3 regions of the Mesorhizobium sp. RCAM 05104 genome follow, and region 3 is predicted to be linked to each of the others. Evidence: predicted binding sites of a transcription regulator. Region 3 holds the regulator's gene; each other region holds the start of a gene.

Region 1 (7,793 bases), 3.4 Mb from region 3:
ACGGCGAGAAAGCGATGCTGGAATCGCTGCTCGCCTTCAAACGTGCTGGCTGCGACGGCATTTTGACCTACTTCGCACCTGAAGTGGCGGAGCTGCTCAAGGGATAACTTTCCTTCTCGCGGAGGCCGGTAGCGGCGAGCAAATGCCGGCGATCCGCCTCGACATCCAGGATAATTTCCGGCTGGCGGCCGGGGAACCAGAGCGAAGGTCGTTGGACCAAGTGCCTTAGGCTTCTTCGCGCCCAAAAAATACCGCTTGCAATTCGCAATCGGTTTGCTAAAAAACAGCTGCTTGCAAAATACGATCGGTTGTCGAGGAGGCCTGTCATGCCCAAGCTGCGTGTCAACGCATTCACCCTGTCGCTCGACGGCTACGGCGCCGGTCCCGATCAGGATCTGCAAAATCCGCTCGGCGTCGGCGGGGAATCCTTGCACAAGTGGTTTGTCGATACCCGCACCTTCCGTAAGATGGTGCTCGGACAAGATGGCGGCACCACCGATATCAACGAGGCGTTCGCGGCGCGCAGTTTCGAAAATGTCGGCGCCTGGATCCTCGGCCGCAACATGTTCGGGCCGATCCGCGGTGAATGGCCTGACGAAACCTGGAAAGGCTGGTGGGGCGACAACCCGCCCTATCATGTCCCGGTTTTCGTGCTGACGCACCACAAGCGGGCGCCCATCACCATGGAAGGCGGCACGATTTTCCACTTCGTCACCGACGGCATCCATTCGGCGCTCGAGCAGGCGAAGTCGGCGGCCGAAGGCAAGGATGTGCGGGTGGGTGGCGGCGTCGCCACCATCCGGCAATATCTCCAGGAGAAGCTGATCGACGAGATGCATCTGGCGATCGCGCCGGTGCTGCTCGGGGCCGGCGAGAACCTTTTTGCCGGCCTCGACATGCCCAGGCTTGGATACCAGTGCACTGAACAGGTGGCGACGGCGCTCGCCACCCATGTTGTCATCAAGCGCGGCTAGGTGGAGAGCCTAATCTCCCCCCGCGTGGGGGAGATCGCAGCTTCATCTACCTCAATATTTCTCGGGCACATAAAGCTCGCGCGGCAGTGTCTGGCGCTCGTATTCGGGATTGAACACACGCTCGGGCAGCGTGATCTCCTCGTGTGGTACCTCTTCATACGGCATCTGCTTCAGCAGATGATCGATGCAGTTCAGCCGTGCCCGCTTCTTGTCGTTGCCCTCGACGATGAACCAGGGCGCTTCCGGGATGTTGGTGCGGGCGAAGGTCTCTTCCTTGGCCTTGGTGTATTGTTCCCATCGCACGCGCGACTGCAGGTCCATCGGCGACAGCTTCCACTGCTTCATCGGATCGTGGATGCGCATCAGGAAGCGCATCTGCTGTTCCTCGTCGGTGATCGAGAACCAATATTTGACCACGGTGATGCCGGAGCGGACGAGCATGCGCTCGAACTCCGGCACGTCGCGAAAGAACTCCTCGACCTGATCCGGTTCGGCAAACCCCATCACCCGCTCGACGCCGGAACGATTGTACCAGGAGCGGTCGAACAGCACGATCTCGCCGCCGGCCGGCAGATGCGGGACATAGCGCTGGAAATACCACTGCGATTTCTCGCGCTCGGTGGGCGCCGGCAGCGCCACGACACGGCAGATGCGCGGATTGAGCCGCTGCGTGATGCGCTTGATAACGCCGCCCTTGCCGGCGGAATCGCGGCCCTCGAAGATCACCACCAGCTTCTTCTTGTGATAGGCGACCCAGGACTGCAGCTTGATCAGCTCGGACTGCAGACTGATCAAGTCGCGAAAATATTGCATGCGATCGATCGATGGCGGATGGGCGTTCTTGTAGATCCTGGCGATCTCCATCGACAGTGCCGGCTCCGATATTTCGAGCTCATAGTCCTCGTCGAGCGTGTCGGCGAGCTCGGCTTCAAGCCAGTCCTTGGCCCCGGATTTCAGTGTGGGTTCGTTCATCTGCACCGCTCCGCATGCAAGCTGCCGTCCGTGATCCTGGCAGGCGCCCTCGTCCGGCCGGAAAAGGACCGTGAGCCGACTTGATATAGGCCAGCAATGACGGTTTTATTGCAGTCGGCCAAGGTCCAGGCCGCCGGGGCAGATTCCGCGAGGCATGATCGATCGGTCGTCGTGGCATGGCGACAAGTCATCCAAATTGTCCTACAAATAGCAGCCACATTCGCGGTGCCTTTCGCGGCACCCCTTTTCCAAATGCAATCGCGAGGACTGACATGGAATACCGTACTCTCGGCCGTTCCGGCTTGAAGGTTTCCACACTGACCATGGGCACCATGACCTTCGGCGGCGCCGGCGCGTTCTCCGCGGTCGGCAAGACCGACCTCGACGAGGCGCGCCGGATGATCGATCTGTGCATCGACGCCGGCATCAACGTCATCGACACCGCCAATGTCTATTCGAACGGCATCTCGGAAGAGATCATCGGCGAGGCCCTTGGCGGCAAGCGCAAGGGCGACGTGCTGATCGCCTCCAAGGCACGGATGCGGATCGGCAAAGGTCCGAACGATGAAGGCCTGTCGCGCTATCACCTGATCCGCGAATGCGAGAAGAGCCTGAAGCGGTTGAAGACCGACGTCATCGACATCTACTTCCTGCACGAGTGGGACGGAGTGACGCCACTCGAAGAAACCATCGCCGCGCTCGACACGCTGGCTGCCCAAGGCAAGGTCCGCTATGTCGGCTGCTCCAACTATTCCGGCTGGCAAGTGATGAAGGGGCTCGGCATCAGCGATAGCCATCGCCAGCCGCGCTTCGTCACCCAGCAGATCCACTACACGCTGGAGGCGCGCGAGGCGGAGTACGAGTTGCTGCCGATTTCGGTCGACCAGGGGCTAGGCGTGCTGGTCTGGAGCCCGCTCGCCGGCGGATTGCTGTCGGGCAAATACCGCCGCGACAGCCCCACCGCGCGACAGCTCGCCGGCTGGTCCGAGCCGCCGATCCGCGACGAGGACCGGTTGTGGCGCATCGTCGATGTCCTTGTCGATATCGGCACGCAGCGCGGCGTGTCGGCGGCCCAGGTGGCCCTAGCCTGGCTGCTTGGCCGGCCAGCGGTCTCCTCGCTTGTGATCGGCGCCCGCAACGAAGTCCAGCTCAAGGACAACCTAGCGGCCGCGAGCCTGGTGCTCACCGACGACGAACGCAACCGCCTGGATGCGGTCAGCCGGCCGCCACTGCTCTACCCCTATTGGCACCAGCAATTGACGGCAAGGGACCGGTTCGGCGCCGCCGATCTCGTGATTGACCGAAGCGGCGTGTGACCGCGGGGTTCGACGAGGAGCCCGGCCGGCGCTGTCCGCCGGGCAACTCTATCTTTTTGACGCAATTCCCAAGGGAAAGCGCTACGTGCTTTTCCCGGGAAAACGGTTTCACGCTTTTCCTGGAATTTCTTCAGCCCGTGATGTAGCGCCAGACTTCGGCGTCCGGTTTGATCTGGCCGCTGAGGACGAAGTATTTGTAGAGCACCAGCAGGGAGATCGCCTGCTCGGCCTGCTCGTTGGCGAATGTCCTGCAATAGGCATTCGCAGCGGCGATGATGCGCTCGGCTTGCTCGGGATGGCGTTCGAAATACGCCACGCGTTCGGCAAGATTGGAGAAGTCCGCTTCCAGCGGTACATAATGGACATCAGCCTGGAGCTGTCTCTCCGCGAACCATGTCTCGTAGGTCGGCGGCGGCATCAGGCACAGCGACTTCGAGTTCATGATCCATTTCAGGTTGGTCGCCACGTCATTGCCTTCGAGCGAGACGATGTAGCGATAACGCTGGTGCTGGCTGATGCTGAGGAAGGGCTTGCTGTACTCGGCCGGCGCGTTCGGCTTGTGTGAGCCGGCGTCGCAGAACGGCAGGTCGCGCACGGCGTTCAGAAACCTTGTGCGTATAGGATTGTTGAGGTCGCCGCGCCAGACCACGGCCGGAAGCTTGTCGGCGAACGCGGTTGCGTCGGCAGGCATCTGGAAATGGCGAAACTTGTCGAGCTTCATGATGACCGCATTGCTGTCGTCGGCGACGATCGGCCGGTCCTTGACGATCGAAGGCACCTTCGGCACCTTCCTGACGTCTCCGTATTCCACGTCGATCAGCAGCGCGCGATCGAAGTAGCGGGCAAATTCCTTCAGGTCGTAATAGTACATGGTCGGCGTAAACGGCAGCTCGCCTATGCGCACGGCATCAGCGCTGGGCGTAAACGCATCCTGCAGCTTGTTGTAGTAATTCAGCCGCCGGCGAACCGAAGCGTCCGGGAGCCTTGCCTTTTCGAGGCGAGCGGCCAGCCTGTGGCGAAACAACGCCTGCGGGGCGATATCGCGCGCAAAGTTTCGCGCATAGTAGAAAACCCTTGCCGTCGTTCGCGCAATTGTGGCCATGGTTCACTTGATCAAAACAAGCGGGCGGCTCTCAATATCTTGGCGCCCCGGTTCCTCCTACACCATTGTGCCGCGCATCTTGCAAGCCCCGCACCATCATCGACGCCACAGCCGAGCAGTTCACTTCAGCTGTTGTGTTTGGCGGCCAATGCTCCTAGGCAGGGTCAGAGCCGCGAGGCAGTGAAAAGGAGCCGATATGGCGCGAGCACCAAACTACGATCAGGAACGCAAGGAACGCGACCGCCAGAAGGCGGCCAAGAAGGCTGAGAAGCTGGCGGCCAAGGTTGCCGCGCGGGAACGTTCGCAGCCCGAGAACGAGACTGAAACCGAAGCAGCGAAATGACGGCAAAAGGCCCGCGAATGCGGGCCGTGCCTCAATCCGGATTGTCGCCTTGCGTCAGGCCGTCGCCTTGTCGCTGACGAAGACGTCCACTTCGCGCGCCGCGGCAATGAAGGCGCGCCTGGCGTTCATCGCCGGCTTGTCGCCAGCCAGCGCATCGTGACAGGCCTGCAGCGCCGCGCGATGCTTGGGGCTGCGTTTGCCCGGCCAGCTGTTGAGCAGGTAGTCGGAAGCCTCTCGGGCCGAGCGCAAGAGCTGAGTGCTTCCCGCCGCGACTGACTTGACCGTCACGGGTGTTTCAAATCGGTTGTTTTCCATCGCCGCTCTTACGCCATCGGCGCTCGCGAAGCGAGGCCGAAAGTGCATCTCGCGTCCGGGGCGTCGCCTTTTGCACGGCGACCACCCTGCCCTGCAGCCGCCGCACTAAGCGGCAACGACGGCAAAACCCCTGGCGCGAAGACCACGGCGATCGTTGGCGAGCGACGTCACCAGCCTGTCGCGGCTGCCGACGATGTGGGCCGAAAGCTGGCGTGCGGCCTCTTCGGCATCGCCAAGACGTGTCGTCGCCAGAATGGCGCGATGTTCGGCCCAGGCACGGGCAAGGGCCGCCTCATCGCGAACCTCCAGCCAACGGGCCCGCGACAGGCGCGTCATGGCATCGCGGACCGCGCGAAACAGGAATTCGTTGCCCGACAGGCGCGCCAGCTCGATGTGGAAATCCATGCCGACACGATGCCATTCCTCGCGCGGCGTGTTGCTGTCGCAGGATTCGAGCATCGCCTCGATGACATCGACCCCGCTCCTGTCGGCCAAGGCACAGGTCAGGCGAAGTGCGGCAACCTCGACCGCCTCCCTGTAGACGGCGATCTGCTCGAGTTCAGCCAAATTGATGGGCGAAACCGTCCAGCCACGGCCATCCCTGCCGACCAGGCCTTCGGTCTCGAGCCGCAGCAGCGCGGCCCTGACGGGGGTTCGCGACGCGCCGAAGCGACTTTCGATCCAGCGCTCGGTCAGTTTCTCGCCAGGACCGATCTCGAGGCCCAGGATCATCTCTCGAAGTTGTTTTTCGACGCTCTGCATCTGCGACATTGTCGTTCTCGTTTTCTGGCCGTTTGCTGGCGACCGGCCTGCGTCCGATCACGTTTGAGAGGGTCGCATTGACAGCGGCCGGGCTAGCGTCCATGACGGATACCAGCTTGGTATCCCAAAATGGTATCCGCAGCAACAGGCACTCCAAATTGCTCGGGCAGGACATTCGACATGCCGCAGAACACGCCCCCGGCGACCGACAGCGCCTACAACATCCACTGGCGGCGCAATCTGTTCGTATGCTTCGCCGGTTCGTTCTCGACGCTTGTCGCCATGACGTTGCTTCTGCCGTTCCTGCCGCTCTATATCGAGCAGCTCGGCGCCGAAGGGCATGCAGCGATCGTGCAATGGTCCGGGATTGCCTATGGCGCGACATTCTTCGCGGCGGCACTGGTGGCGCCGCTCTGGGGACGCCTTGGCGACCGCTACGGCCGCAAGTCGATGCTGGTTCGCGCCAGTTTCGGCATGGCCATCTGCATGTCGCTGACCGGCATGGTGCAGACAGTCTGGCAACTGGTGCTGCTGCGGCTGCTGATCGGTTTTGCCGGCGGCTATTCCTCGGGATCGACCATCCTCGTCGCCATGCAGACGCCCAAGGAGCGTTCCGGCTGGGCGCTGGGACTGCTGTCGGCCGGGATCACTGGTGGAGCACTGGTCGGCCCGCTGGTTGGCGGCGCCTTGCCGCCGCTGATCGGCATTCGCGCCACCTTCCTTTTGTCCGGCGGCGTCATCTTCCTGGCCTTCCTGGCGACCACCTTCCTGATCAAGGAGAATCCTCGGCCGAAGACAACAGATGCCGCATCGAAGGCGAAGCCAAAAGGCGGCTGGGCACAAATTCCCGACAAACGGCCTGTCATCGCCATGCTGGCGACCGGCATGCTGTTGAGTTTCGCCACCATGTCGATCGAGCCGATCATCACCGTCTATGTGCAGCAGCTCATCGAGGACCAGAGCCGCGTCACGCTGATCTCGGGCGTCGTCATGTCGGCGGCGGCGCTTGGCGCCATCCTGTCGGCGTCGCGCCTCGGCAAGCTCGCCGATCGCATCGGCCATTGGAACGTCATCATCGGCGCGCTCGCCGTCTCGGCCCTGCTGCTGATCCCGCAGGCCTTCGTCACGCAAAGCTGGCAACTCATCGGCCTGCGCTTCCTGATGGGCCTGGCGCTGAGCGGGCTGCTGCCCTGCATCACCAGCGTGATCCGCCACAATGTTCCCGATGGCGTCGGCGGCAATGTATTGGGACTCTCGATCTCCGCCCAATATGTCGGACAGGTCGCCGGCCCCTTGCTTGGCGGCTTTGCCGGTGGCCATTTCGGCATGCGCTCGGTGTTTCTCGGCACCTCCGTCTTGATGGCGGGAGGAGCGATGTATAATTGGCTGGCGCAATCTCGCCGCGAGCAGGACATGCTCACCAACCCCGGCAAGTCCTGACCGGGGTGGCCGCATCCCTTGAACGTCACGGAGCCACGGATATGAGCACGGTCGAGCAGTCTTCCGGCAACAGCGGCCGCATCCTATAGCGCGTCGATCTGGAAGAGACCTGCGCGACAATCTGGATGAGACTCTCAGAGCGCGGTCACGGGCAAATTATCATGCTGATTGTCGCTGGCAAGAGTTTCGCCGTTTTCTGATTGTCGCTCCGCGACAAGCTCGTGCGTGTTTTTGATTGTCGCGTAGGAGGCTGGCCTGCCGCGCTGGCGTTTGGCTTCGATGGCGGATCTGCGCCGGTAGCTTTCGACATTCATCTCGAAGATCGTTGCGTGATGAACAAGTCGGTCGACCGCGGCGAGGGTCATGGCGGGGTCGGGAAAGACCCTGTTCCATTCTCCAAAGGGCTGATTGGCGGTGATCATGATGGAACGCCGCTCATATCTTGCGCAGATGAGTTCGAAGAGCGCGCTCGTTTCGGCCTGGTCCTTGGTGACGTAGGCCAGATCGTCGAGGATGAGCAGATCGAACTTGTCGAGCTTGGCGATGGCGGATTCGAGTTGCAGCTCACG
Region 2 (7,793 bases), 3.5 Mb from region 3:
AAATATGCTTGAGAATGCGGCTTCTCAGCGTGAACGGCGAGATCGCCAACCGCATTTCATCCGTCGGCTCGGCATAGCCGGTGATGAAATTGAAGAGTTGGGCGACATCGCGGGCAATCGTCGGATCGGTGGTGAAGAAGGACAGGTCGGTGTAGATGCGCGCGGTCACCGGATGGTAATTTCCGGTGCCGAGATGCACGTAGTTGCGCAGCTTTCCGTCCTCGCGCCGCACCACCAGCGACATTTTCGCATGAGTCTTCAACTCGAGGAAACCGAACACGACCTGCACGCCAGCGCGCTCCAGGTCGCGCGCCCAGCGGATGTTGGCTTCCTCGTCGAAACGCGCCTTGAGCTCGACCAGCGCCGTCACCGACTTGCCGGCCTCGGCCGCATCGACCAGCGCACGCACGATCGGGCTGTCGTTGGAGGTGCGGTAAAGCGTCTGCTTGATCGCCACCACTTCGGGATCGGCCATCGCCTGGCGCAGGAATTGCACCACCACGTCGAAGGATTCATAGGGGTGGTGGACGATGATGTCCTTCTCGCGGATGGCTGCGAAGCAGTCGCCGCCATGCTCGCGGATGCGCTCGGGAAAGCGCGGATTGTAGGGGGTGAATTTCAGATCATCGCGGGGGACGGCGACAATCTCGGATATCTGGCTGAGTGCCAGCGGGCCGGTCAGGACGCTGATGCGGCTCGACGAGACGCCAAGCTCACCGGCGACGAAGTCGCGTAGTTCCGACGGCATCAGCCTGTCGAATTCAATGCGGATCACCGAACCGCGGCGGCGGCGCTTCAGCGCCGTCTCGAACAGGCGCACCAGATCCTCGGACTCCTCCTCGACCTCGATATCGCTGTCTCGGATGATGCGGAACGTGCCGGAGCCCTTGACTTCATAGCCAGGAAACAGCTTGCCGATGTAGAGGCCGACCGCCTCTTCCAACGGGATGAAGCGGACATGGCGCTTGCGGTCCGGCAAACGGATGAAACGCTTCAGAGCTACCGGCAGGCGCAGAAGTGCGCTCATCTCCTCGCCGTTCTTGCGATGGCGCAGCTGCAGCGCCATCGAGAAGCCGAGATTGGGAATGAACGGGAACGGATGCGCCGGGTCGATCGACAGCGGGGTGAGTACCGGAAACACCTGTTCCTGGAAATGGTCTTCCAGCCAGATCTTTTCGTCCTTGGTCAGCGCATCGCGGGTGATGCTTTCAATGCCTTCCTTGTTGAGCAGCACGGTAAGGGCCGAAAGGCTCTTCTGCTGGTCTTCCTGCAGCCTTTCGACCTCACGCAGCAGCTGTTCGAGCTGCTGTTCGGGGGTGCGTCCGTCGGGGCTCTTCAGCACGATGCCCTCGCGCACCTGGCCGGCGAGGCCGGCGACGCGCACCATGAAAAACTCGTCGAGATTGGCGGCCGAGATCGACAGGAAGCGGACACGCTCCAGCAGCGGATGATTGAGGTTGAGCGATTCTTCGAGAACACGCCGGTTGAACTGCAGCCAGGAAAACTCGCGATTGACGAAACGGTCGGGATTGCCGCCTTCCGGGCTCGCTGCCTCGACATTGATGAATTCGCTCTGCACCGGCTTCAGTTCGTTCATGGTTCCTGCTCTTCCCGCGCCTAAAGCCGGTTAACCGGCTTAACTTATCCTCTGACAGGCTTTTGCGACAGTTTCATTTCATCGATCTTGCAAAGAGACCTGATATGATCCAGATGCAGATGAGACTGCGTTAAGGAGATGACGATGGCAGGCGGTTCCATTCCCCATTTTCAGAACGATGCGGGCCACCCGGCGATCGACATCGGCGTCAAGGAATTCATGTGCACGGGCGCCAATCCGCCTTTCGACCACCCGCATGTGTATCTCGACATGGGCGACGACAATGAAAAAGTCTGCCCCTATTGCTCGACGCTCTACCGCTATTCGCCAAAGCTGAAGGCGACGGAAACGCAGCCGGGTGGCTGCATCTATATCGACCAGGCCGCCTAATCTCCAGCGACCGGCTGCAAATGGACGACACGCGTTCCCGTGAAGTCATCATCGCCGGGGCGGGCATAGCCGGGTTGACCGCGGCGCTGGCCTTCGCCGAACACGGTTACCCCGTGCAAGTGTTCGAACAGGCGCAACGCATGGATGCGGTTGGCGCCGGCCTCCAGCTTTCTCCCAATGCAACACGCATCCTTCGCCAGCTCGGTGTGCTCGACCGCCTGCTGCCAACAGCGGTGCGGCCGGAAGCGGTGGTGCTGAAGGACGCCGCGACGTTGCGTGAACTGGCGCGCGTGCCACTTGGACAGACCGCTGAAGCGCGCTGGCGGGCACCCTACCTCGTGGCTCACCGCGCCGACCTGCAGGCGGCGCTGATGGCGCGCCTTGCCGAGGTGCCGGATATTCAGCTTACCACCGGCGGGCGCGTCGGCAGCCTTGCCATCGGGACCCATGGCATCACGGCGAGTGTCGAGACCGACGACGAGACTGTCGAGGTGGAAGGCTCCCTGCTGGTCGGCGCCGATGGCGTCTGGTCGTCGGTGCGCACGCTTGTCGATTCGACCAGGGGGACGGCACCGCCAAGAAGCCGTTTTTCCGGTGAGCTGGCCTGGCGCACCACCGTCGCGGTTGACAGTGCCGCCGGGCAAGCCTTTGCCGCGGTCGGCGCGGCCGATTGTGTGACGACCTTTCTGCATCCTGGCTTCCATATGGTCGCCTATCCCGTCAGCAAGGGCGACGCCTTCAACCTCGTCGCCTTCACCAGGGGCGAGCGTATCGCCGAGGGCTGGTCCGGCCATGCCGATCCCGGCATCCTCGCCGCCGCAATGCGCGGCACCGCGCCGGGCCTTGCAAGACTACTGGAAATGGCCGGCCCGTGGCTGACCTGGCCGCTCCATACGGTCGAGCAGAAGCAGCCTTGGACGACGCCGGACGGCATCGCGCTGATCGGCGACGCGGCGCATGCGATGACCCCATTCGCGGCACAAGGCGCGGCGATGGCGATCGAGGATGCGGCGACGCTTGCCGGCTCTTTTGCTGCCTTTCCTGCCGATCCGGCGCGATGCCTCCTCGTCTGGGAAAATCTGCGGCGGCCGCGCGTCGCCAAAGTCGCCCGGCGCGGCGCCCTCAACCACCTTGCCTGGCATGCTGTGGGACCGGTGGCAATCGCCCGTAACCTGTTCCTCAAGATGCGCTCGCCGGAAAAGCTCGCGACGGATCTCGACTGGCTCTATGGTTGGCAGCAAACTAATTATACAGCCGTATCGACAGGCTGAGCGAAGCCGGCAGCGGGTTCCACCAGCCAGTGCGCAGGCCGGCGGTTCGCAAGGCCGCCGCCGCCCAGGTGTTGCAGCCAACCAGCGCGTTGAAACGGCCGTTCGCCTCATAGAAGCGGTCGAACCTGGAATAGGCCGCGTTCTCGACGGCGACTGGGCCGGTCGGTCCCCGCTGAAAACTCGCCTCGATGAAGTCGAGCAGCGCCATAAAACGCTCCTCGCCAATGTCGAAGCCGACAACGTCGGCACGCGTCTCGCTTATGAAGCCAGCGACATCGACATGCATGACCGATGTGTCGAGGGTTAGCGCCTTCATCACCGGCGCAGCCTTGAGCTGCGACCATGTCGGCGTTTCCAGATAGAAGGCACGGCCGCCCCAGCCGAAGACGATGTAGCGCACCTCGGGAATGTCGACGGGGACACCGGCATCGGCCAGGAAATGGAAGCGCTGGCGCACGGCATCATCAACCGGAATGGCGATGTCGGTGTGGATCGGGTTCTTCAGCACCAGGATGTGGCGTTTACCCTCACCCGAGGCAGCAGCCGGCCAGAGCGGGCGCGGCACCAAGGTGCCCAGCGTCCCAGCCAGCACCGCCACGATCAACAGGAGGCCTAGAAAACGTCCGAGCTTTTTCATGAATGGCGGCCCTGCAAACGCGTCCCGGCGCGACAAGAACCGCCCGCCTCCTGCCCGTCCATACGCAAAAGAGCCCGGCACTGTTTCAGCCGGGCTCTTTTGCAGCCATCGAAGGCCTAATGCAGGATCTGCGACAGGAACAGCTTCGTGCGCTCGTGGCGCGGATGGTCGAAGAATTCGGCAGGCGTGTTCTGCTCGACGATCTGGCCCTGGTCCATGAAGATCACGCGGTTGGCGACCTTGCGGGCAAAGCCCATTTCGTGGGTGACGCAAAGCATGGTCATGCCTTCTTCGGCAAGACCAACCATGGTCTCCAGCACTTCCTTGATCATTTCCGGATCGAGCGCCGAGGTCGGCTCGTCGAACAGCATGATGCGCGGGTTCATGCACAGCGAACGGGCGATCGCGACGCGCTGCTGCTGGCCGCCGGAGAGCTGACCCGGATATTTGTTGGCCTGTTCCGGAATCTTGACGCGCTTGAGAAAATGCATGGCGATTTCCTCCGCCTGCTTCTTCGGCGTCTTGCGTACCCAGATCGGCGCCAGCGTGCAGTTCTCCAGGATGGTGAGATGCGGGAACAGGTTGAAGTGCTGGAAGACCATGCCGACCTCGCGGCGCACCTCGTCGATCTTCTTGAGATCGTTGGTCAGTTCCTTGCCGTCGACGATGATCTTGCCCTTCTGGTGCTCTTCCAGCCGGTTGATGCAGCGGATCATCGTCGATTTGCCGGAGCCGGACGGACCGCAGATGACGATGCGCTCGCCGCGCATCACTTTCAGGTTGATGTCCTTCAGCACATGGAACTCGCCGTACCATTTGTGCATGGCGATGATGTCGATGGCGACATCGGTGGTCGAGATATGCATTTTGGCGGCGTTGACCTTGATCTCTTCCGCGCTGACGGCATTTTCGATGGCCATGGCAGGGTCCCCTTGTTCTTTTGTTTAGCGTTTGTGGCCGGTGTCGAGTCGGCGTTCGGTGTACATTGAATAACGCGACATGCCGAAGCAGAACAGCCAGAAGACGAAGGCAGCGAAGATAAGGCCGGACCTGGCCGTCTGCGCCGTTGCCCAGTTGGCGTCTGAGAAGTTCTGCTTGACGACGCCGAGCAGGTCGAACATCGAAATGATCGAGACCAGGCTGGTGTCCTTGAACATGCCGATGAAGGTGTTGACGATGCCTGGGATGACCAGCTTCAGCGCCTGCGGCATGACGATCAGCACCATCTTCTGCCAGTAGCCGAGGCCGAGCGAATCGGCGCCTTCATACTGGCCCTTGGGGATCGCCTGCAGGCCGCCGCGCACCACTTCGGCCATGTAGGCCGCGGCAAACAGCGAGACACCGATCAGCGCACGCAGGAACTTGTCGAAGGTGACGCCGGCCGGCAGGAACAGCGGCAGCATGACGCTGGCGAAGAACAGCACGGTGATCAGCGGGATGCCGCGCACCGTCTCGATGAAGATCACGCACAGTGTCTTGACGATCGGCATCTTCGAACGTCGCCCCAGCGCCAGCAGGATACCGAGCGGCAGCGACACCGCGATGCCGACGAAGGACAGGCTGAGCGTGACCAGCAGGCCGCCCCACAGCGACGTCTCGACATGCGGCAGGCCGAAGACGCCACCGACCAGCAGGACGAAGGCGACGACCGGCAGCACCAAAAACAGCAGAATCGCGTTCAATCCCTTGCGCGGCACGCGCGGGACGAGCAGCGGTACCAACAGCACGACGGTGAGGATGGCCACAAGGATCGGCCGCCAGCGCTCCTCAATCGGATATCGCCCGAACATGAACTGGCCGAACTTGGCATTGACAAAGGCCCAGCAGGCACCGCTCCAGCCATCCGGCTGGATGCCGCCCTGCCCCACGGTGGCACAGAAGGTACGGTCGGTGCCGGTCCACTGGGCGTTGATGAACGCCCAGTTGATGACCTGTGGGAGGATCATCGCGACAAGCACGAGGCCGACGATGGTCAGTATGGTGTCGCCAGTAGAGGCGATCAGGTTCTTGCGCACCCAGGCGCCGAGGCCGCTGACGCTTGCCGGCGCCGGTTGCGCCAGCACCATTTCGGTGCGTACCCAGGACATATCGTGTTCTTGCATGTCCCTACCTTTCCACCAGCGCCATTCTGGCATTGACGACGTTCATGACCGCCGACGTCACCAGGCTGAGCGCGAGATAGACGACCATCATGATCAGCACGCCCTCGACCGCCTGGCCGGTCTGGTTCAAGACCGTGCCGGCGGTCGCCGTCAGGTCCGGATAGCCGATGGCGATGGCCAGCGACGAGTTCTTGGTCAGGTTGAGATACTGGCTGGTCAACGGTGGAATGACGATACGCATCGCCTGTGGCACGACGACGAGCCGCAGGATCGATCCCGGCCGCAGCCCGAGCGCACCGGCTGCTTCGGTCTGCCCCTTGCTGACACCCATGATGCCTGCGCGCACGATCTCGGCGATGAACGCCGCCGTATAGCAGGACAGCGCCAGATAGAGCGACAGGAACTCCGGCTTGACCTGGAAGCCGCCGGTCAGGTTGAAGGTCGATTGTTTCGGAAAATCGAAGCTCAGCGGAAAGCCGCTCAGCACGTAAGCGAGCAGCGGCAGGCCGACGATCAGCGCCACCGATGTCCAGAACACCGGAAATTGCTGGCCAGTCGCCATCTGTCGCTGGCGCGCCATGCGGGCAACGAACCAAGCCATGGCAATGCCGACGATGAATGCCACCAGGATTAGCCAGGAGCCGTCGCCCCAGACCGCGCGTGGAAAATAGAAGCCTCGTTGATTGAGGAAGGAACCGAACGGCAGGTTGATGCTGTCGCGCGGCGCCGGCAGCACGGAAAGCACGCCGGAATACCAGAAGAAGATCACCAGCAGCGGCGGGATGTTGCGGAAGATCTCGACATAGACCGTGCAGATCTTTCGAATCAGCCAGTTGTGGGACAGCCGGCCGATGCCGACTATGAAGCCGATAAGGGTCGCGGTGACAATGCCGGCGACCGCAACGATAATGGTGTTGATGAAGCCGACCACAATGGCGCGGCCATAGGTCGAGTCGGATGTATAAGCGATGGCGCTGTCGCTGATGTCGAAGCCGGCGCGACCTTTGAGGAAGCCGAAGCCCGACGCGATGTGCAAGCGGGTCAGATTGTCGACGACATTCTGGACGATCCACCAGACCGAAACCGCCAGCAGGACGACCACCACCGCCTGGTAGAATATCCCGCGGACCCTGGGATCATTGATAAAGGAACCGCGGCTGGGCTCCTCGCGAAGAACTTCCTGCGATGCCATTCGACCGTCCCCGGGAAAGAGAAGCCGGGAGGCAGACGATCTGCCTCCCGGATCACATTTCGATCAGCGGATCGGCGGAGCGTATTGCAGGCCGCCCTTGGTCCACAGCGCGTTGATGCCACGCGCGATCTTGAGCGGGCTGCCCGAACCGACATTGCGGTCGAACATTTCGCCATAGTTGCCGACGGCCTTGACGATGTTGACGACCCAGTCGTTGGAGACGCCGAGATCGGTGCCGATCTTGGTATCGGCTTCCTGGCCGAGCACGCGCTTGATCTCCGGGCTGGGGGAGTTCTTCATTTCGTCGACATTGGCCTTGGTGATGCCGAGTTCCTCGGCGTCGAGCAGCGCGAAATAGGTCCACTTGACGATGTGGTACCACTGGTCGTCGCCTTGGCGCACGGCCGGTCCGAGCGGTTCTTTCGAGATGATCTCGGGCAGCACGACATGGTCGGCCGGCGAGCCCAGCGTCAGGCGGATGCCGTAGAGGCCCGACTGATCGGTGGTGTAGACGTCGCAGCGGCCGGCGTCATAGGCGGCGTTGACCTCTTCGAGCTTCTCGAAGACGACCGGGTTATACTCCATCTTGTTCGCCTTGAAGTAA
Region 3 (7,793 bases):
CATCAGCAGCGCGCCAAGCATGGCGCCGATGATCGTTCCCGAACCGCCGGCAAGCGACGTGCCGCCAATGACGGCAGCGGCGATGACCAGCAGTTCGTCGAGCGTGCCGAGCACGTTGGTCGATGAATTCTGTCGCGCCGAGGAGATCGCCGCGGCAACCGTCGCCAGCACGCCCATGATCATGAACACCTTCATGGTGATCCAGCGCGTGTTGATGCCGGCGAGGTTGGCGGCCTCCGGATTGCCGCCGATGGCAAAGACATAGCGGCCGAAACGGGTGCGGTTGGTGATGAAGGTCATGATCAGGCCGACGGCGATCGCCATCAGCACCGGTATGGCGATGCCATGGGCGATGAACAGGCCGCCTTCGGGAACGGTGATGTTGTTGGCGGCCGCGTATCTGTTCACGATGCCGATCGGCCAGGGATAGGAATTGGCGAGCCACACGGCGCCCATGATGACGGCGCAGGTGACCACGCCAAGCAGCGTCTCAGCCCAGATCGGACGCAGCGGAAAACGAAACCGCTTACGCTGCACCCGCCCGTTGAACAGCGCAAACACCACCGCAAGGCACGCGACGATGCCGACGATCCAGCTCCACGTCGCGCCGATCGATCCCGCCGGACCGCCGCCCATCAGCTGGAAGGTGGCGTCAAGCGGCGCCACCGTCTGGCCGCTGGTGACCCACCAGGCGGCACCGCGCCAGACCAGCAGGCCGCCCAGCGTGACGATGAAGGCCGGCACCTCGAGATAGGCGATTATGAAGCCCTGGAAGGCCCCGATCAACAGGCCGAGCGCCAGGCCGATGACCAGCGCCAGGACCCATATCCAGGGATTGCCGAGTTCGAGCCCGACAAACCGCACCAGGAAATGCACCTGCGCAAAGCCCATCACCATGCCGATCAGCCCCTCGGCGGAGCCGACCGACAGGTCGATGTTGCGCATTACGATGACCAGCACCATGCCGCAGGCCATGATGGCGACCGCCGATGTCTGCACCGACAGGTTCCACAGATTGCGCGGCGTGAGAAAGGTACGGCTGTCGAAATCGAGCGGATTGACGCCGAGGCGCAGGCTGGAAATGACATGCAGCCCGGTCCAGATCAGCAGCAGGGCGCCGATCATGCCGAGCATGCGGGTGTCGATCTCGGTTGCCTTGAGAAACCGGGCGACCACGCCGAGCTCCGACGCACGCGCGATGTCGGCCTGCGGGTTGGACGTCGTGTCGGTCATGATTTCCTCCCACCGGCTGGCCGTCTGACGCGGATGCCGTAAGCAGCCTAGAAGCTATCCGCACGATGCGGAAACACAAATCTTTTTGAGAAAACGCCGCGGCTTTGGGCCGCGGCGTTGATATCGAGCAGGAACAGGCCCGGCTTAATTGCAGGCAGCGACGGTGCCGGCGGCAACGCCCGCGCAGACCTCATCCTTCTTGATCCAGCCGGCGTCGATGACGACGTTGAGATTGTCCTTGGTGATGGCAACCGGGGTCAGGAACAGCGACTTGACGGTGTTGCCGCCCGGCGTCGTGAAATCCTTCACGCCGGCGATGTCGGTCATCTTCTTGCCGTCGGCCAGCTGCGATGCGATCTCGGCGGCATTCTTGCCGAGTTCGCGCGCGTCCTTCCAGACCGACACGGTCTGGGTGCCGAGCGCGATACGGTTCAGCGCGGCGTGGTCGCCGTCCTGACCCGACACCGGCACGGTGCCGGCCAGACCCTGCGCCGTCAGCGCCGCGACGACGCCGCCGGCGGTGCCGTCATTGGCCGCGACCACGGCATCGACCTTGTTGTCGTTGGCGGTGAGGAACTGTTCCATGTTCTTCTGGGCGTTGGCGGGCAGCCAGCCGTCCGTATAGGCCTCGCCGACATTCTTGATCTTGCCGCTGTCGATGGCTTCCTTGAGCACTTCCATTGAGCCCGAGAACAGGAAGTCGGCATTCGGATCGGCACCGGAGCCCTTGATGAAGACATAGTTGCCTTCCGGCTTGACCTTGAACACTTCGCGGGCCTGCATGCGGCCAACTTCCTTGTTGTCGAAGGTCAGGTAGAAGACATCCTTGTTCTCGATCAGACGGTCATAGCCGACGACCGGAATGCCTTCGTCCAGTGCCTTCTGCACCGCCGGGCCGATGGCCGAGGCATCCTGCGCCAGGATGATCAGCGAGTTGGCGCCCTGCGAGATCAGGCTCTCGACATCGGTAAGCTGCTTGCCGGGATTGGACTGCGCGTCGGCGGAGATATACTTGTCGCCGGCGGCCGCGATCGCCGCCTTCATGGCGGCCTCGTCCGTCTTCCAGCGCTCTTCCTGGAAGTTGGACCACGAAACGCCGATGACCTTGTCCTTCGCCTGCGCGACCGACGCGAGCGTCAGCGACATGGCGACACCCGCCAGGATGGCGGCTGTGAATCTCTTCATGTTATCCTCCCTGCGCCGCGTATGGCGCGACCAAACTGACCCGAAGGCCGGCACACAGGCTCTTTTTTCGAGCCTCGAAAAAATACTGATCCAACACCGGAACGCTGTCAACATCGATTCTGATGGATTTTGATGTCTCTCGGAATTTTTTTCGAGCCTCGGAATAAATAATGACAGAATAATTCGCTTCTGCCAGTATTTGGCTGGCGCGTGTCGCCCAAGGGTGGGCAGCGGTTTCGGGACGACGACAGGCGCGGGAATGACGACCTGGGGCGCGACGCGCTTCAGGCTTCGCCGACGCCTTCGGAGGGCACGAAAGGCCGCGGCGACCGGGAGGATGTGAGAAAGCATGTCGGTCGGAATCCGCCACGACGATTTGCGCCGGCGCAACCGGGCAATGGTGATTGCGGCCGTGCGCCGCGCCGGACAGCCGTCACGCACCGAGATCGCCGCGACCACGGGCCTCTCCCACTCGACCATATCGGCGATTTCCTCCGACCTGATCGGCGAAGGCATCCTGGCCGAGAGCAAGCCGAGCGAGCCCGCTTCGCTGAAACGCGGCCGGCCACAGGTCGGCCTCAGCCTCAATCCGGAAGCCGCGGCGGTGATGACCGTGGTGCTGTCTCTGAACTTCCTGTCCGTCGCCGTCATCGACTATGCCGGCCAGGTGATATCGGAGGAACAGCGCCGGCTGGAGACGCTGACGATGTCGCGCGACGCGCTTATCGGTGAATGCGTCGCCATCGTGCGACGCCGTCTCGAAGACCCCGATCTTGATGTCCGCAGCGTCGCCCGCATCGCGCTGGCCATCCAGGGCATTACCGACACCCGTGCTCGCGCCATGCTGTGGTCGCCGATCACGCCGCACACCGACATCGCCTTCGCCGACATCCTCGAGGACGAGTTCGGCATCCCCGCCACCATGGAGAACGACTGCAACATGATGGCGGTGGCGTTGCGCTGGCGCGATCCGCAGCGCTACCGTGATGACTTCATCGCCATCCTGCTCTCGCACGGCATCGGCATGGGCCTGGTGCTGAAGGGTCAGTTGTTCACCGGCACCCATTCCTCGGGCGGCGAGTTCGGTCACATGATCCACCAGCCGAGGGGCGCGCTCTGCCGCTGTGGGCGACGCGGCTGCGTCGAGGCCTATGCCGGCAACTACGCCATCTGGCGCAACGCAAGGCAGCTGGGCGAGGACACCGAGCCGGTTGCCGATGTCAGCGACGCAGACATGCGCGCTCTGGCAGCCGCGGCCCGCGACAGCGCGGGGCCCGAGCGTGAAGCCTATCGCAAGGCCGGCGAAGCGCTCGGCTACGGCCTCGGCAGCCTGTTCGCGCTGATCGATCCGGCACCCGTCGCCATGGTCGGTGTCAGCGCCGCGGCCTTCGACCTGATCGAGCCGGCATTGCGCGAGGCCATAGCCCAGACCGCCGGAGGCCAGCATTCGGAATCGATTTCCTTCGACACCGAGCCGAACGAACTGCCGCTGATCCGCGAAGGCTGCGCCATGCGCGCGCTGACCTTCGTCGACCAGGAGATTTTCGCACCGGGCGCGCAAGCACGAACGGGCGCCGGAAAGAACGTTGCCTGAGGATCAGCGCATATTCTGAACGACCGGTCGACCTGAACCGGGCTTCACGATGGGTATGATGTCAGTTAGGCGCGCCAACTGTTAGGATGCTGTCTAATTCGACACGCCCAGCCAATGCTCATCATCCCGCACCCTCAACACTGAAATTTCAGCTAAACCATCATCAGGACCACCAAGAAATGACCGCCTCGCCTCCCTTTCTCGGCTTTCCCGATTGGCTTGCCGATGGCCGTATCCCGCGCGCGGTGATCTTCGGAGCCGGCCACGGCAGCACCTATCCCGGCGAGGACAGCCGCGGCTATGCCTTGGCCGCCGACGCCATCCGCGTTGCGAGTCAGGGCGATGCCACGCTCGTCGAGCACTGGGATTTCGATCTCGGCGGCCCGCTGTTCGACGGCAAGCCGGTCTGCTGCATCGACACCGGCGACATCCCGACCACCATGCATGACAATACCGGCAACAGGGCTCGAATCCAGGCGAAAACGCGTCAGGTTCTGGCATTGCCGGCCGTACCGATCCTGCTCGGCGGCGACGATTCCGTGCCCATCCCCTTCCTCGCCGGCTTTGCGGATCACGGGCCGGTCTGGATCCTGCAGATCGACGCCCATATCGACTGGCGCGACGAGGTGCATGGCGAGCGCTACGGCTATTCGAACCCGATGCGCCGCGCGAGCGAGATGCCGCATGTCGCCGGCATCGTGCAGGTCGGCATCCGTGGCGTTGGCAGCGCGCGCCTCACCGAAATCGAAGCGGCACGGCGCTATGGCAGCCGCCTTGTAACGGCCCGCGAGGTTCACGCCCAGGGCGTCGAAGCCGCTCTCCGGCATATTCCGGAAGGGGCGCGGGTCGTCGTAACCCTCGACTGCGACGGCCTCGATCCCGGCATCATGCCGGGCGTGGCGGCGCGTTCGCCCGGCGGCCTCACCTACACCCAGGTGATCGATCTGATCGCGGGCCTCGGCAGGCGGGCCAGGATCGCGGGATTCGACCTTGTCGAACTCTATCCTCCCGCCGACATTGACAGCCTGTCGGCCCTGACCGCGGCGCGCCTTCTCGTCAATGTGATCGGCACCGTCGTCCGGCAGGTTTGAGCCCGGACTGTCCCTAGTCTTCCCTGATCGCGTAACCCGCCCCGCGGATCGTGCGGATGACATCGGGCATGCGGCCATTGTTGACCGCCTTGCGCAACCGGCCGACATGCACGTCCACCGTGCGCTCGTCGATATAGATTGTCTCGCCCCAGACATTGTCGAGCAGCTGGCTGCGCGAGAAGACGCGGCCAGGGTGGCGCATCATGAATTCCAGCAGGCGGAATTCGGTCGGTCCGAGCCGGATCTCGCTCTTCTTGCGATAGACCCGGTGCGACTCACGATCGAGCACGATGTCGCCAACCTTGAGCACGCTGGACAGCACTTCCGGCTTGGCGCGGCGCAGCAGCGCCTTGACCCTGGCCATGAACTCCGGTGTCGAGAACGGCTTGACCAGATAATCGTCGGCGCCTGTCGAAAGGCCGCGCACGCGATCGCTCTCCTCGCCACGCGCGGTCAGCATGATTATCGGCAGCCGCTCGGTCTCGGGGCGCATTCTCAGCCGCCGGCAGAGTTCGATGCCGGAAACCGCCGGCACCATCCAGTCCAGCACCAGAAGGTCGGGGACGTTCTCCTGCAGCCGGATCTCGGCCTCGTCGCCGCGCGTCACCACCTCGACCTGGTAACCCTCTGACTCCAGATTGTAGCGGAGCAGCACACCCAGCGGCTCCTCGTCCTCCACCACCATGATGCGTGGCGCGATCATCGGCTGCTCACCCCTGTCGTCATGCCGCCGGCGCGGACATTGCCGTCTCGTCCTGCTTCGGGCGATTGGCGGGCAGCTGCGTGCCGGTCAAAACATAATACGCATTCTCGGCGATGTTGGTCACGTGATCGCCGATGCGTTCGAGGTTCTTGGCGCAGAACAACAGATGCGTGCACGCGGTGATGTTGCGCGGATCCTCCATCATGTAGGTCAGGAGTTCGCGGAACACGGACGTGTACTTGACGTCGATGCGTTCGTCGTCGTTCCTGAGCTTGGCCAGCGCCGCCGCGTCGGCGGCGGCATATTCCTCGATCACACCCTGCACCTGGATCAGCACCAGTTGCGCCATCGCATCGATCGAGTGCGAAAGGTCGCGAGGCGTGACGCTGAGGCCAACGGTGCCGACGCGTTTGGCTATGTTCTTGGCAAGATCGCCGATGCGTTCGAGGTCGCCGGCCATGCGGATCGAACCGACGACATGGCGCAGATCGTCGGCCATCGGCTGACGCTTGGCGATCAATGTGATGGCGCGGTCGTCGAGTTCGCGCTGGCGCGCGTCCATGATCGCGTCGTCGGAGACAACGCGCTGTGCCAGGGCGTTGTCGGAATTCAAAAGCGCCTTGGTCGCGCCGCCGACCATCGAGCCGGCGAGATCGCCCATATCGCTGATGAGCCTGCTGATCTGTCCGAGATCCTCGTCGAAAGAAGCGACTGTATGTTCGCCCATGATCTTAGTCCTCGTATGTCTGAGCTCAGCCGAAGCGGCCGGTGATGTAGTCCTGCGTGCGCTTCTCGCGGGGCGACGTGAAGATCTTCTCGGTGCGGTCGAATTCGACCAGTTCGCCCAGATACATGAAGGCGGTCTGCTTCGAGACGCGTGCCGCCTGCTGCATGTTGTGGGTGACGATGACGATCGTGTAGTCGGCCTGCAACTCGTCGATCAGCTCTTCGATCTTGGCGGTCGACAGCGGATCGAGCGCCGAAGCCGGCTCGTCGAGCAGGATGACTTCCGGCTTCACCGCCACGGTGCGGGCGATGCAGAGCCGCTGCTGCTGGCCGCCCGAAAGACTGAGGCCGCTGGCGTTGAGCTTGTCCTTGACCTCGGTCCACAGCGCGGCGCGCTTGAGCGCCTGCTCGACACGGCCGTCCATCTCGGACTTGCTGATCTTCTCATAGAGCCTGACGCCGAAAGCGATGTTCTCATAGATCGACATCGGAAATGGCGTCGGCTTCTGGAACACCATGCCGATCTTGGTCCGCAGCAGGTTGAGATCCTGCGACCGGTCAAGGATATTCTGACCGTCGAGCAGCACCTGGCCCTCGGCGGTCTGTTTCGGGTAGAGCTCGTAGATGCGGTTGAAGACGCGCAGCAGCGTCGACTTTCCGCAGCCCGAGGGCCCGATGAAGGCGGTGACGCTGCGCTCGGGCAGCGACAGGGTGATACCCTTGAGCGCCTTGCTCTGACCGTAGTAAAAGTTGAGGTTCTTGACCTCGATCTTGGCTTTGGCGGTTGCCTCGGCGGCGATCGTCATGTCTGGAGACAACATCTGACTCATTTGTCCTCTCTGCGTCCGGTCAGGCTGCGAGCAAAGATGCTGAGCGCGAGAACCGTCAATGTGATTATGAGTGCGCCGGTCCAGGCCAGTTGCTGCCATTCCTCGTAAGGACTGAGAGCGAACTGGAAGATGGTCACCGGCAGGCTGGCCATCGGCGCGTTGAGATTGCTCGACCAGAACTGGTTGTTGAGCGCTGTAAAGAGCAGTGGCGCGGTCTCGCCCGAAATACGGGCGATCGACAGCAATATGCCTGTGACGATACCGGAAAGAGCGGCGCGGTAGGCCACCGACTTGATGACAACCCAGCGCGGCGCGCCGATCGCGGTGCCGGCTTCGCGCAAGGCGTTCGGCACCAGGTTGAGCATGTCTTCGGTGGTGCGCACGACGACCGGAATGACCAGGATGGCGAGTGCGACAGAACCGGCAAGGGC

Evidence for each region. Region 3 encodes PhoB, which activates phosphate uptake and scavenging genes when phosphate is short. Its sites were predicted from a motif close to TGTCATNNANCTGTCAT; they were not measured.
Region 1: a site for PhoB is predicted at 2,043-2,059, ahead of ppk2 (polyphosphate kinase 2). Genes of this name have one in related genera too.
Region 2: a site for PhoB is predicted at 1,662-1,678, ahead of AC56QP_RS04785 (RNA degradosome polyphosphate kinase). Genes of this name have one in related genera too.

The regions. Positions count from the first base shown of each region.
Region 1 covers NZ_CM185033.1:643,575-651,367, forward strand. Annotated here, with positions in the region: gene hemB (porphobilinogen synthase) at 1-107, shown strand, start outside; gene AC56QP_RS03555 (dihydrofolate reductase family protein) at 327-974, shown strand; gene ppk2 (polyphosphate kinase 2) at 1,026-1,946, opposite strand; gene AC56QP_RS03565 (aldo/keto reductase) at 2,219-3,262, shown strand; gene AC56QP_RS03570 (glycosyl transferase family 90) at 3,393-4,364, opposite strand; gene AC56QP_RS03575 (hypothetical protein) at 4,561-4,707, shown strand; gene AC56QP_RS03580 (DUF982 domain-containing protein) at 4,762-4,995, opposite strand; gene AC56QP_RS03585 (GntR family transcriptional regulator) at 5,128-5,793, opposite strand; gene AC56QP_RS03590 (multidrug efflux MFS transporter) at 5,965-7,224, shown strand; gene istB (IS21-like element helper ATPase IstB) at 7,359-7,793, opposite strand, start outside.
Region 2 covers NZ_CM185033.1:896,959-904,751, forward strand. Annotated here, with positions in the region: gene AC56QP_RS04785 (RNA degradosome polyphosphate kinase) at 1-1,597, opposite strand, end outside; gene AC56QP_RS04790 (zinc-finger domain-containing protein) at 1,742-1,987, shown strand; gene AC56QP_RS04795 (FAD-dependent monooxygenase) at 2,008-3,258, shown strand; gene AC56QP_RS04800 (TIGR02117 family protein) at 3,230-3,895, opposite strand; gene AC56QP_RS04805 (amino acid ABC transporter ATP-binding protein) at 4,012-4,761, opposite strand; gene AC56QP_RS04810 (amino acid ABC transporter permease) at 4,840-5,997, opposite strand; gene AC56QP_RS04815 (amino acid ABC transporter permease) at 6,002-7,189, opposite strand; gene AC56QP_RS04820 (amino acid ABC transporter substrate-binding protein) at 7,253-7,793, opposite strand, start outside.
Region 3 covers NZ_CM185033.1:4,425,777-4,433,569, reverse strand. Annotated here, with positions in the region: gene AC56QP_RS21715 (sugar ABC transporter permease) at 1-1,233, opposite strand, end outside; gene xylF (D-xylose ABC transporter substrate-binding protein) at 1,378-2,418, opposite strand; gene AC56QP_RS21705 (ROK family protein) at 2,768-4,012, shown strand; gene AC56QP_RS21700 (agmatinase) at 4,192-5,103, shown strand; gene phoB (phosphate regulon transcriptional regulator PhoB) at 5,117-5,806, opposite strand; gene phoU (phosphate signaling complex protein PhoU) at 5,826-6,533, opposite strand; gene pstB (phosphate ABC transporter ATP-binding protein PstB) at 6,559-7,362, opposite strand; gene pstA (phosphate ABC transporter permease PstA) at 7,359-7,793, opposite strand, start outside.